Regions from separate parts of the Pseudomonas sp. BS3782 TE3695 genome, predicted to be linked through region 2. Evidence: predicted binding sites of a transcription regulator. Region 2 holds the regulator's gene; the other holds the start of a gene.
What was found. Region 2 encodes sigma-54, which starts transcription at its own class of promoters, with help from an activator protein. Its sites were predicted from a motif close to ANTGGCATNNANNTTGCTNT; they were not measured.
Positions count from the first base shown of each region.

Region 1: a site for sigma-54 is predicted at 5,248-5,267, ahead of flgB (flagellar basal body rod protein FlgB). Genes of this name have one in related genera too.

Region 1 is NZ_JBNDKB010000001.1:5,476,927-5,483,046, reverse strand. Features, by position in the region: gene ABH909_RS24755 (MFS transporter) at 1-239, shown strand, start outside; gene ABH909_RS24750 (flagellar brake protein) at 447-1,193, opposite strand; gene ABH909_RS24745 (flagella synthesis protein FlgN) at 1,282-1,749, opposite strand; gene flgM (flagellar biosynthesis anti-sigma factor FlgM) at 1,797-2,123, opposite strand; gene flgA (flagellar basal body P-ring formation chaperone FlgA) at 2,293-3,054, opposite strand; gene ABH909_RS24730 (chemotaxis protein CheV) at 3,136-4,068, shown strand; gene cheR (protein-glutamate O-methyltransferase CheR) at 4,115-4,942, shown strand; gene flgB (flagellar basal body rod protein FlgB) at 5,310-5,717, shown strand; gene flgC (flagellar basal body rod protein FlgC) at 5,721-6,120, shown strand, end outside.
Region 2 is NZ_JBNDKB010000001.1:6,144,100-6,150,219, forward strand. Features, by position in the region: gene ABH909_RS27865 (ATP-binding cassette domain-containing protein) at 1-240, opposite strand, end outside; gene ABH909_RS27870 (KpsF/GutQ family sugar-phosphate isomerase) at 518-1,492, shown strand; gene ABH909_RS27875 (KdsC family phosphatase) at 1,492-2,016, shown strand; gene lptC (LPS export ABC transporter periplasmic protein LptC) at 2,024-2,596, shown strand; gene lptA (lipopolysaccharide transport periplasmic protein LptA) at 2,583-3,131, shown strand; gene lptB (LPS export ABC transporter ATP-binding protein) at 3,131-3,856, shown strand; gene ABH909_RS27895 (RNA polymerase factor sigma-54) at 4,042-5,535, shown strand; gene hpf (ribosome hibernation-promoting factor, HPF/YfiA family) at 5,615-5,923, shown strand; gene ptsN (PTS IIA-like nitrogen regulatory protein PtsN) at 5,936-6,120, shown strand, end outside.

The DNA of each region.
Region 1 (6,120 bases), 670 kb from region 2:
CTCTGCATCACGTGGCCATGCCGGACAGTATGTCGAGTTCGCCATTGGTCGCTTGCCTGGACCCACGAGTCGATGAACAGGTAGTGCAGGAGCAGATGCAGAACCCGGTCAATCCGGAGGGTGATTTCAATCCGGAGGCCGAGCCCGAGTCAGCCGCTGAAACGGAAGCTGAAACAGAAACGGAATCAGAAGACCCTGACACAGGTCGCGAGCAAAGCTTTACCGAAGCGCGGCCTTGACCAAGGCATGGACAACGCCCTTGCTTCCACGAGCGAGGGCATTTTTTATGACCGGACACTAATCTCCCTGTAGGAGCTGCCGCAGGCTGCGATCTTTTAAGATCAAAAGATCGCAGCCTGCGGCAGCTCCTACAAAAGCAGTTTGCAGCACCCAAAAAAACGGGCAGTCACCGCAAGGGACTGCCCGTTTTTAATGGACGTGGCGTATCAGAAGTCGTCTTTATCGAAACGCCGCGCTTCGCGCTGAAGCTGATAGACGAACCGCTCGACCTGGCGCTGCACCAGCCCGCTCATGTTGTGAAAACGCACGCCGGCGAAGGTGGTGTTGATCTTTTCTTCGAAGTGCAGGTAACGCAGTTCGACCGGTGCCGTCATGCTGCCGAAGGGCAGGGCAGCGACGAAACGGTCGTAGACCTGGCCCAGTTGCAGCCTGGCGGTGATGTCGCCCTCGAAGCGCAACTTGCAGCCGGTGGCGGAGATGTCCAGCAGTTTGCCGCTGATGGCCGATTTGAGTTTGTCGCCACCCAAGTCGACATCGACCAGTTGAGCCAGCTTCAACGCGGCGCGGAAAGCATTGCGGCGCTGGTGATAAACCACCTCATCGGGCAGCGCGCCACGGTAGCAGCGGCCATCGCCGGAGTCGTCGATGGTCAGCGGGCCATTGCTTTCCCAGGCGATGCGCACGCCGTCGTGGAAACCTTCAACCTTGAACGGTTCGCCAGCCAGCAGAAAACGTTCGCCATCGCGCGGGATCATTTCGTCCAGGGCGATCATGTTGCTGTCACGATCGATGTCCACCAGATAACTCTGGAAGCGCTGGCTGCGCTCATGGAACGTGATGATCAGCGGGTCATGGCTGTCTTGCAGCTGACGCAGATTGCCGGAGATTTCCAGGGGCGTAGTGAGCACCTTGGGTGGCTGCGGAGCATCTTCCGCGTTTAAGGCATTGAACACGGGGCATCAATCTCCAGACAAATATGACTACTGGCTAGCATTCTGCCAGCATGTTTCGCGTCTTGATAGAGCGGGCTCATTGAAAGGCTCAAGCCTGACTGAGCGGGCGTGGCTTTGCGAGCATGGAGGTTGAACCGCGGGCATCATAGAGCGCTGGCGGCTCGCCGCCGGTAAGGATTTTCAACTGGTTGGCCGTGGCGGCCTGCTGCACCAGAATCGACTGGCCGTTGTTGACGTTGGCGGCCTGGCACTGGGCCAGGAGGTCGGTCAGCACATCGCTCTGCGCCAGCAACTGATCGCCAATGCTCGAATGGCTGGCAAGTTGCTCCAGGCCCTGGCGATTGGTCGGCAGGTTGAGAGCGGCGAGGATTTCACTGCGCTTGCGGCCATGCTGCTCAAGCAAAATGATCAATGCCTGTTTCTGCGCCAGAATCTCTTCGAGCAATGGCATGTCGCGACCGTGCAGCGCGAGGGACTCGGTTTGCAGCAGCTCCAGCAAGTGTTGCGCCGGGGCAAAGTCGTCGATGATCAGTTGCAGTAAATTAGTGTCGTGCATGGCTGGCCTTGGGTTTTAAGCGTCCAAAAGCCTGGCGCGGCCGTGGCCTAGCGCTGGGCTTCGAAGTTGAGCAGTTTGCTGGCTACACGGTTGCTGTCGACTTTATAGCTGCCATCGGCAATCGCTGCTTTCAACTCGGCCACGCGGGCGTTGTCGACGGCAGGCTGATCGCGCAGCTTGTCAGTGACCTTCTGCAACTGTTGAGCCTCATTGCTGAGGTGTACCGACTCCCCGCTTTTGGTGGTACTGGCCTGTTCGGCCGGGGTATTCAGCGGCGTGGATTGGCCGGCTTCGGCGGTTTCCTTCGCGGCGCTGGTACGTGTACTGCCCGTAAGTGACGAGGAGCTGTTTAAACGACTGAAATCGATGACCATGACAAAAAACCTCTGGGTATTTGGACGCTTGCCATGTTTTCGGCCCTTGCTGTGAAAACTTTAGGCCCATTTATCAATGAGCGTGCATGCGCCAGCGTGTGTCCTGCATGCGGCACAGTTTAGGCAACAGCCCAGTGGCGCGCCATCTCTTCACAAACTACATGGCCGCTTACATGGAAACTTCCACCTGGCCGGGTGCGGTGACTTGCGCCTTGATGACCCGCTGGGAGTTCAGGTTTTTCACGCGAATCTGTTCGCTCATGCCGCCATTGGACAGCGCTTCACCCGGCATGCGTACGCTGAGCGTACCACTGCGGGCGGTGATCACCACCTGATCGCCCTTGCGAATGACTTCCGCCTGTTCGAGATGCACCAAGGTAATCACCTGATCAGCGACCATTGGTCGGGTCAGTTTTTGTCCGATCGCTTGATCGACGGAAGTCAGAAAACCCTGATTTATCAGGCTGATATCGCGCTCTCGCAGGGTTACGTCCTGAGGTTCGATAATCCCTGTGCGCTTGAGCGGACGGGTGGTGGTCACGATGTCGCGAAACAGCCGTACTTGAGCGGGTACGAAGACTGTCCAGGGCGAAGCGCTGTCGCAGCGAACCTTGACCGTAACCCGGCCCAGAGGCCTCGCGGGGCTCTCAAGGGTGGCTGTCAATTCCTTGTCGCACATCGGCATGCGCAGGCGCGGATCGAGCTGGTTGACCTCGATCTCGTAGCGTCCTTGCGTTTGGCTGGTGGCCAGATAGTCTTCTACGGTGAATTCAAGAAAGCCCTGAGTGACGCCGATAAGCATGTCAGGCAAGGTAACCGCGTCAGCAAGGGCAGGGCTGCCAGCGTTGAACAGGCAAACGGCCGACATCGCGCAGAGCAATCTGCGATACGTTAATGTCAAGCGTCGGGAAAATGTCGGTTCTGTGTTCATAAGAGTTAAAAAGCAAGCGCCGTGCCGTTTAGTGAAGAATGTGCGTCGCAACACACTTAGCGTTGGTGTAGGAGTCTGGGCATGGCTGGTGTAATGGATTCGGTGAACCAGCGCACGCAACTGGTGGGGCAGAATCGTCTTGAGCTGTTGTTGTTCCGTCTCGACGGCCAGCAGCTGTATGGGATCAACGTGTTCAAGGTTCGTGAGGTGCTGCAATGCCCCAAACTGACCCTGATGCCCAAGTCCAGTCCTGTCGTGTGCGGTGTGGCGAATATTCGGGGGGCGACCATTCCGATTCTGGATCTGGCGATGGCGACCGGTTCCGGAGCGCTTAAAGATCAAAGCAATCCCTTCGTGATCATCACGGAGTACAACACCAAGACCCAGGGTTTCCTGGTTCGGTCGGTGGAGCGCATCGTCAACATGAACTGGGAGGAGATTCATCCGCCACCCAAGGGCACCGGGCGCGATCACTACCTGACGGCGGTGACTCGGGTCGATAATCAGTTGGTCGAAATCATCGACGTCGAGAAGGTGCTGGCGGAAGTGGCACCGACACCGGAAGCGATTTCGGTGGGCGTGGTGGATGTCGAGACTCAGCACAAGGCATTGTCCTTGCGCGTGCTGACGGTCGATGACTCATCGGTGGCGCGCAAGCAGGTGACCCGTTGCCTGCAAACCATCGGCGTCGAAGTGGTGGCGTTGAACGACGGTCGGCAAGCGCTGGATTACCTGCGCAAGCTGGTCGACGAGGGCAAGAAGCCGGAAGAAGAGTTCCTGATGATGATCTCCGACATCGAGATGCCGGAGATGGACGGGTACACCCTGACGGCCGAGATCCGCAACGACCCACGCATGCAAAAGCTGCATATCATCCTGCATACTTCGTTGTCGGGTGTGTTCAATCAGGCGATGGTCAAGAAAGTCGGTGCCGATGACTTCCTGGCCAAATTCCGTCCTGATGACCTGGCATCCCGGGTAGTCGACCGGATCAAAGCAGCAGATAACAGCTAGGGGCCTTCTGCCCCTGGCGGTCAACACGATTTAAGAGGCGGCATCTTTGTCTACGGGTAATTTGGATTTCGAACAGTTCCGGGTCTTCCTGGAAAAAGCCTGTGGCATTTTGCTCGGTGAAAACAAGCAATACCTGGTCTCGAGCCGTCTCAACAAACTGATGGAACAGCAGGGCATCAAATCGCTGGGTGAGCTGGTCCAGCGCATCCAGACCCAGCCGCGCAGCGGTTTGCGCGAGATGGTGGTGGATGCCATGACCACCAACGAAACCCTGTGGTTTCGTGATACCTATCCGTTTGAAGTCTTGAAGAACAAGGTCTTGCCGGCAGCGATCAAGGCAAGCCCCGGCCAGCGCCTGCGGATCTGGTCGGCGGCATGTTCGTCGGGTCAGGAACCGTATTCGCTGTCGATGTCCATCGATGAGTTCGAGCGGGTCAACATGGGTCAGTTGAAGATGGGGGTGCAGATCGTTGCCACTGACCTGTCCGGCACCATGCTGACCAACTGCAAGACCGGCGAGTACGACAGCCTGGCCATCGGCCGCGGTCTGTCGCCCGAGCGGCTTCAGCGTTACTTCGACCCGAAAGGGCCGGGACGTTGGGCGATCAAGGCGCCGATCAAGAGTCGGGTGGAATTTCGCTCGTTCAACCTGCTGGACAGCTACGCGAGCCTGGGCAAGTTCGACATCGTGTTCTGCCGCAACGTGCTGATCTACTTCTCCGCCGAGGTGAAGAAAGACATCCTGTTGCGCATCCACAGCACGCTGAAGCCGGGCGGTTATCTGTTCCTTGGCGCGTCCGAGGCGCTGAACGGTTTGCCGGACCATTACCAGATGGTCCAGTGCAGCCCGGGGATCATTTACCAGGCGAAGTGATTCGTTGATGGCATAAAAAAACGGGAGTCCTCAGGGGGCTCCCGTTTTTTTGTGCCTGATGATTTTCCGGCATCACCACGATCTAATGTGGGAGCGGGCTTGCTCGCGAAGGCGTCGTGTCAGTCGACATCAGCTTTGACTGGCCCACCGCTTTCGCGAGCAAGCCCGCTCCCACAGGGTCAGGTGGTGTTCTTTCTACTGTGATAAGCGGCAGAAAAGCGGCAGGCGGCGGAAATCGGTTGCCGCTTTTCTGGCATTGCCGGCTTGCCACCGCGCGCAAAGCCCCGGTTTACGGGCTTTTTTGAATTGGCACGGCGCTTGCTATCTCCCTGTTACGAAAAATCAGGTCACCCGAAGGTTTCCCGACATGAGCATCAGCTTCGATAAAGCGCTCGGTATCCATGAACAAGCCCTGGGCTTCCGCGCTCAGCGTGCCGAAGTCCTGGCCAACAACATCACCAACGCCGACACCCCGAACTACAAGGCTCGGGATCTGGACTTCTCGAAAGTGCTCGCCGAGCAGAACGAGAAAACCAAAAACGGCAAGTTCGCCTTGAACATGACCAACAGCCGTCACATCGAAGCTGAAGGCATGGGCAATGGCAACGAGTCGCTGATGTATCGCACGCCGATGCAACCGTCGATCGACCAGAACACCGTGGACGCCCAGCTGGAACAGTCGAATTACGCGGAAAACGCGGTCAACTTCCAGGCCAGCTTCACCCTGCTCAACAGTAAATTCAAAGGGCTGGTATCAGCCCTGCGTGGAGAGTAAGTCATGTCCCTTGCCAGTGTTTTCAACATTGCCGGTAGCGGCATGAGTGCCCAGACCACTCGTCTGAACACCGTCGCCTCGAACATTGCCAACGCCGAGACCGTCTCGTCGAGCATCGACCAGACCTACCGTGCCCGTCACCCGGTATTCGCCACCATGTTCCAGGGCGGCCAGAGCGGCGGCAGCGATTCGCTGTTCCAGAACCAGGACGCTGCCGGTCAAGGCGTGCAAGTGCTGGGCGTGGTCGAAGACCAGAGCAACCTTGAAGCGCGCTACGAACCGAACCATCCGGCTGCCGATGGCAAGGGCTACGTCTACTACCCGAACGTCAACGTCGTCGAAGAAATGGCCGACATGATTTCCGCGAGCCGTTCGTTCCAGACCAACGCCGAAATGATGAACA
Region 2 (6,120 bases):
CAGATCGTTGCGCGACAGTGTTGGCAGATTCTGGCCATTGACCCAGACTTCGCCGCTGGTGGGGCGCAATTGCGCGCCTATCAGCCGCAATAGCGTGGTCTTGCCACACCCGGAAGGGCCCATGATACCGGTGACCTTGCCGCGCGGGATGCGGATATCGACGTTATTGAAAATGCTGCGCGTACCGCGCTTGAAGGTCAGTCCCTTCAGCTCGACCGCGTAGGCGTTATCGGCACTCATCTAAACTCCTTGCGATGCAGCCTCTCACTCGGACGCCTGGCTTTCTGGCGAAAGCACATACCTCCCCGGGCAGGCCGAACTGGCGGCGAACTATATCACTGCAAAGCTCAAGCGCCCAAGGCCCAAGCCGGACCTGTTCAGCAACATGACCGCCTGAAGTCATCTATTTAAAGGGGATTCGGTAACAAGGAATGACAAACCGCGACGAACTAGCGTGAGGGTTTTGATCATTACCGTTATAATCGCCGCCTTTTCATCAGGCTATTTGATTTCCGACATGAACCAATCCAGCGACCTGATTCAATCCGCACAACGTACCATCCGTTTGGAACTGGAAGCCGTACAAGGCTTGCTACCCCATATCGATGCAAATTTCGTACGTGCGTGCGAGATGATTCTGGCCAGCAAAGGCCGCGTGGTCGTGGTCGGCATGGGCAAATCGGGGCACATCGGCAACAAGATTGCCGCCACCCTGGCCAGCACCGGCACCACGGCCTTCTTCGTGCATCCGGCCGAAGCCAGCCATGGCGACATGGGCATGATCACCCGTGATGACATCATTCTGGCGCTGTCGAACTCCGGCTCCACCAATGAGATCGTCACCTTGCTGCCGCTGATCAAACGCCAGGGCATTCAGATGATCAGCCTGACCGGTAACCCCGAGTCGCCACTGGCCAAGGCAGCGGAAGTCAACCTCAATGCAAGCGTCGAACACGAAGCCTGCCCGCTGAATCTGGCCCCCACCTCGTCAACCACTGCAGCACTGGTCATGGGCGATGCTCTCGCCGTTGCCTTGCTTGAAGCTCGCGGCTTTACCGCTGAAGATTTCGCGTTCTCTCATCCCGGTGGCGCCCTTGGTCGCCGCTTGCTACTGAAAGTGGAAAACGTCATGCATGCCGGCACCGAATTGCCGCAAGTGCTGTGCGGTACGCTGCTCAAGGATGCCTTGATGGAAATGACCCGCAAGGGATTGGGCATGACCGTCATACTAAATACCGATGGAAAACTCGCCGGGATCTTCACCGACGGCGACCTGCGCCGCACGCTGGACCGCACCATCGATATCCACAGCACCACCATTGATGAAGTGATGACCGCCCACGGCAAGACCGCCCGCGCCGAGATGCTCGCCGCCGAGGCCCTGAAAATCATGGAAGACCACAAGATCAACGCACTGGTAGTGGTCGACAGCGAAGACCGTCCGGTCGGCGCCTTGAACATGCACGATTTGCTGCGTGCAGGAGTAATGTAATGAGCACGGACCTGCTGCAACGCGGCAAACAGATCAAACTGGCGGTGTTCGACGTCGATGGCGTGCTGACCGACGGGCGCCTGTACTTCCTCGAAGACGGTAGCGAATTCAAGACATTCAATACCCTCGACGGCCAAGGCATCAAGATGTTGATGGCCGCGGGCGTGCAGACCGCTATCATCAGCGGCCGCAAGACCCCGGTGGTTGAACGGCGCGCGAAGAACCTCGGCATTGCGCACCTTTATCAGGGGCGCGAAGACAAACTGGTGGTGCTCGACGAACTTCTTGGCCAGCTCAACCTGAGCTATGAACAAGTGGCCTATCTGGGCGACGACCTGCCGGACCTGCCGGTGATTCGCCGCGTAGGCCTTGGCATGGCGGTGGCCAGCGCTGCCAGTTTCGTGCGCGAACACGCCCACGGCATCACCCAGGCCCGCGGTGGCGAGGGGGCCGCTCGCGAATTCTGCGAATTGATCCTGCGCGCCCAGGGCCACCTTGATGCGGCCAATGCCGCGTATCTGTGAGCCCATCATGCTGAGCAAAAAAATTCGTAACATCCTGGTGTTCGGTTGCATCGCTGCGATTTTTGCAGCGGTCGGCTACTGGAACATCAGCCCCGAACGCTTCCTCGACAAGCCAGCGGTGAAGGTCGATGAAAGCGCGATCGATTATTACGCCATCAACGCCCATAGCGTGCAGTACCTGCCCGACGGCAAACTGCAATACGAGATGACGTCGGACAAGGTCGAACACGTGAAAGCGAGCGAGGTGACGCTGCTGACCAATCCGGATCTGAACATGTTCCGCGGCACCGAATTCCCCTGGCACGTCCAGAGCGAGCGCGGCGAAGTCAACCCGGACGGCACTCAGGTCGAGCTGATTGACTCGGTACGTATCACACGTTTCGACGAAAAAAACCGCAAAACCCTGATTACCACCACCCGTATGACAGTGTTCCCGCAGCAGCAATATGCGCAGACCGATCAACCCGTTAGAATCGACGGCGCTGGCGGTGTATCGACAGGCAACGGAATGAAAGCGTACTTGAAAGAAAGCAGGATACACCTGCTATCGAACGTAAGAGGACAGTATGAGGCTCGTTAAAACTCTCCCTATTTTGCTCAGTCTGGGCGCAGCACTGGGAAGCGTGAGCGCCTGGGCTCTGCCGAACGATCAAGAGCAACCTATCCGCATTCAGGCCGACGATGCCCAACTGGACGACAAGAACGGCGTTGCCACCTATAAGGGCGATGTGATCATCACCCAAGGCTCGATGAAGGTCACCGGCAATACCGTGACCATCACCCGCACCCCGGCCGGCGACATCGACGTGGTGACTTCGGTGGGCAACCTCGCCTACTTCGAGCAACTGCAAACGGCGGGCGACACCAAGCCGGTTCAGGGCTACGGCGTAACTATCCAGTACCACGCCTCGCAAAACCGTGTCGTGCTGATCGATCGCGCCAAAGTCATCGATAAGGACAACAACGTCACCCAAGGCGAGAAAATCGTCTACGACACGGTCAAAAAGCTTGCGAGCGCCGGTCGCGCCACGGGCAACAAGGTCACCGAGGCACGCCCTCGCATCGACATGGTGATCCAGCCGAAGAAGAAAACCGACGAGCAAAAGGCCCAGTAATGGCAACTCTGAAAGCTCAGCATCTGGCCAAGAGCTACAAGAGCCGTCAGGTCGTGCGCGATGTCAGCCTGTCCATCGACAGCGGACAGATCGTCGGTCTGCTTGGCCCTAATGGTGCCGGTAAAACTACCTGTTTCTACATGATTGTGGGTCTGGTGCAGGCCGATCAAGGCCGAGTATTGATCGACGACCTGGATGTCAGCCACCAGCCGATGCACGGTCGTGCGAAGGCAGGTATCGGTTATCTTCCGCAAGAAGCGTCGATCTTCCGCAAACTGTCGGTGGCCGACAACATCATGGCCATCCTCGAGACCCGCAAGGAACTCGACAAGGCCGGTCGTCGCCAAGAGCTGGAAAGCCTGATGCAGGAGTTCCACATCCATCACATCCGCGACAATCTCGGCATGAGCCTGTCCGGTGGTGAACGCCGCCGCGTGGAAATCGCCCGGGCACTGGCTACCAACCCGAAATTCATCCTCCTCGACGAACCTTTCGCCGGCGTGGACCCGATTTCGGTGGGCGATATCAAGCAAATCATCCATCACCTCAAGGCCAAAGGCATTGGCGTGCTAATCACGGACCACAACGTTCGTGAGACTCTGGATATCTGCGAAACCGCCTACATCGTCAACGATGGCCAACTGATTGCTGAAGGTGACTCCGCCACCATCCTTGCCAATGAACTGGTCAAGGAAGTGTATCTGGGCCACGAGTTCCGCCTGTAAGCACCTGAGGTGCCCGGGTCGCCTAGGGAGCACTCGCTTCAATAAAAAATCAATAACTTTTTATTGTTACAGCGCTCTAGGCAAACACTTCAGTTTCGGGCATATAATTTGCTTATGTTTGGCGCTTCGGCGCCCTGTAGTGGATGGCGCATGTGCGCCGGCGAATAAGGTGTTAAGCCCCTGCCATGAAACCATCGCTAGTCTTGAGAATGGGCCAGCAGCTGACGATGACACCGCAGCTGCAACAGGCCATCCGCCTGCTCCAATTGTCGACCCTGGACCTGCAACAGGAAATCCAGGAGGCCCTGGAGTCCAATCCGATGCTCGAACGCCAGGAAGAAGGCGACGACTTCGATAACGCCGACCCCTTGGCCGATAGCGCCGAACAGAAACCCAACGCCGACATTCAGGAACCCTCCTACCAGGAAACCGCCCCGACGGTGGACAACCTTGAGGAAGGCGACTGGAACGAGCGTATCCCCAACGAATTGCCCGTCGACACAGCCTGGGAGGATGTCTACCAGACCAGCGCCAGCAGCCTGCCGAGCAACGATGACGACGAGTGGGACTTCACCACCCGCACATCGGTCGGTGAAAGCCTGCAAAGCCATTTGCTCTGGCAACTGAACCTGGCACCGATGTCCGACACCGATCGCCTGATCGCCGTGACCCTGATCGATTGCATCAACAATCAGGGCTACCTGGACGAAACCCTCGAGGAAATCCTCGAAGCGTTCGACCCGGAACTGGACATCGAACTGGACGAAATCGAAGCCGTGCTGCACCGCATCCAGCAATTCGAACCCGCTGGCATCGGCGCCCGCAACCTTGGTGAATGCCTGCTACTGCAACTGCGCCAGTTGTCCGCCAAGACCCCTTGGCTGGCCGAAGCCAAGCGCCTGGTCACCGATTACATCGACCTGCTCGGCAGCCGCGATTACAGCCAGCTGATGCGCCGCATGAAGCTCAAGGAAGATGAGCTGCGCCAGGTCATCGAATTGGTCCAGAGCCTCAACCCACGCCCGGGTTCACAGATCGAGTCCACCGAAGCCGAATACGTCGTTCCCGACGTGATTGTGCGCAAGGACAACGAACGCTGGCTGGTGGAGCTGAACCAGGAGTCGGTGCCACGCTTGCGGGTCAACGCCCAATACGCCGGTTTCGTGCGCCGCGCCGACACCAGCGCTGACAATACTTTCATGCGTAATCAGCTGCAGGAGGCTCGATGGTTCATCAAGAGCCTGCAAAGCCGCAATGAAACCCTGATGAAAGTCGCCACCCAGATCGTCGAGCATCAACGCGGCTTTCTCGAATACGGTGACGAGGCCATGAAGCCGTTGGTGCTGCATGACATCGCCGAAGCAGTCGGCATGCATGAATCGACGATCTCACGGGTGACCACGCAAAAATTCATGCATACCCCACGGGGCATCTATGAATTGAAATACTTTTTCTCCAGCCACGTCAGTACCTCCGAAGGCGGTGAATGCTCGTCCACGGCCATCCGCGCGATCATCAAAAAACTGGTTGCGGCGGAAAATCAGAAAAAGCCGTTGAGTGACAGCAAGATCGCTGGTTTACTGGAGGCACAAGGCATTCAGGTAGCCCGTCGCACCGTCGCCAAGTACCGCGAATCCCTGGGAATCGCGCCTTCCAGCGAACGTAAGCGGTTGATGTAGCCGTCGGGCTCGCCACAGCGTTCCAGTGGCAGGCATTTCTGCCTGCCGCTTTATGCACTGGCAACGAAGGAGAAGCTGTATGCAAGTCAACATCAGTGGACACCAACTGGAAGTGACCGAACCCCTGCGCACCTACATCGGCGAAAAACTCGACCGGTTAGAGAGGCATTTCGACAAGATCACCAATGTGCAAGTCACGATGAACGTCGAAAAACTGCTGCAGAAAATCGAAGCCACGCTGCATATTCCCGGCGGAGAAGTGGTCGCCAATGCCGAGCATACGGACATGTATGCCGCCATCGACCTGCTGACCGACAAGCTGGATCGCCAACTTAAAAAGCATAAGGAAAAGACCCAGAGCCTCCTCCAGGGCGCGACCGGTCGTTAACACCCCCAATCCATGATCCGACTAGAAACCATCCTGACCCCCGGCCGTTCCCAAGTGAACGCGCCGGGTGGCAGTAAAAAGAAAGCCCTCGAACAAATTGCCAACCTTATCCACCGCGAAGTACCGGATCTGGAAATGCAGGACGTCTTCGAGGCCCTGATTGCCCGTGAGAAACTCGGTTCTACCGGTTTCGGCAA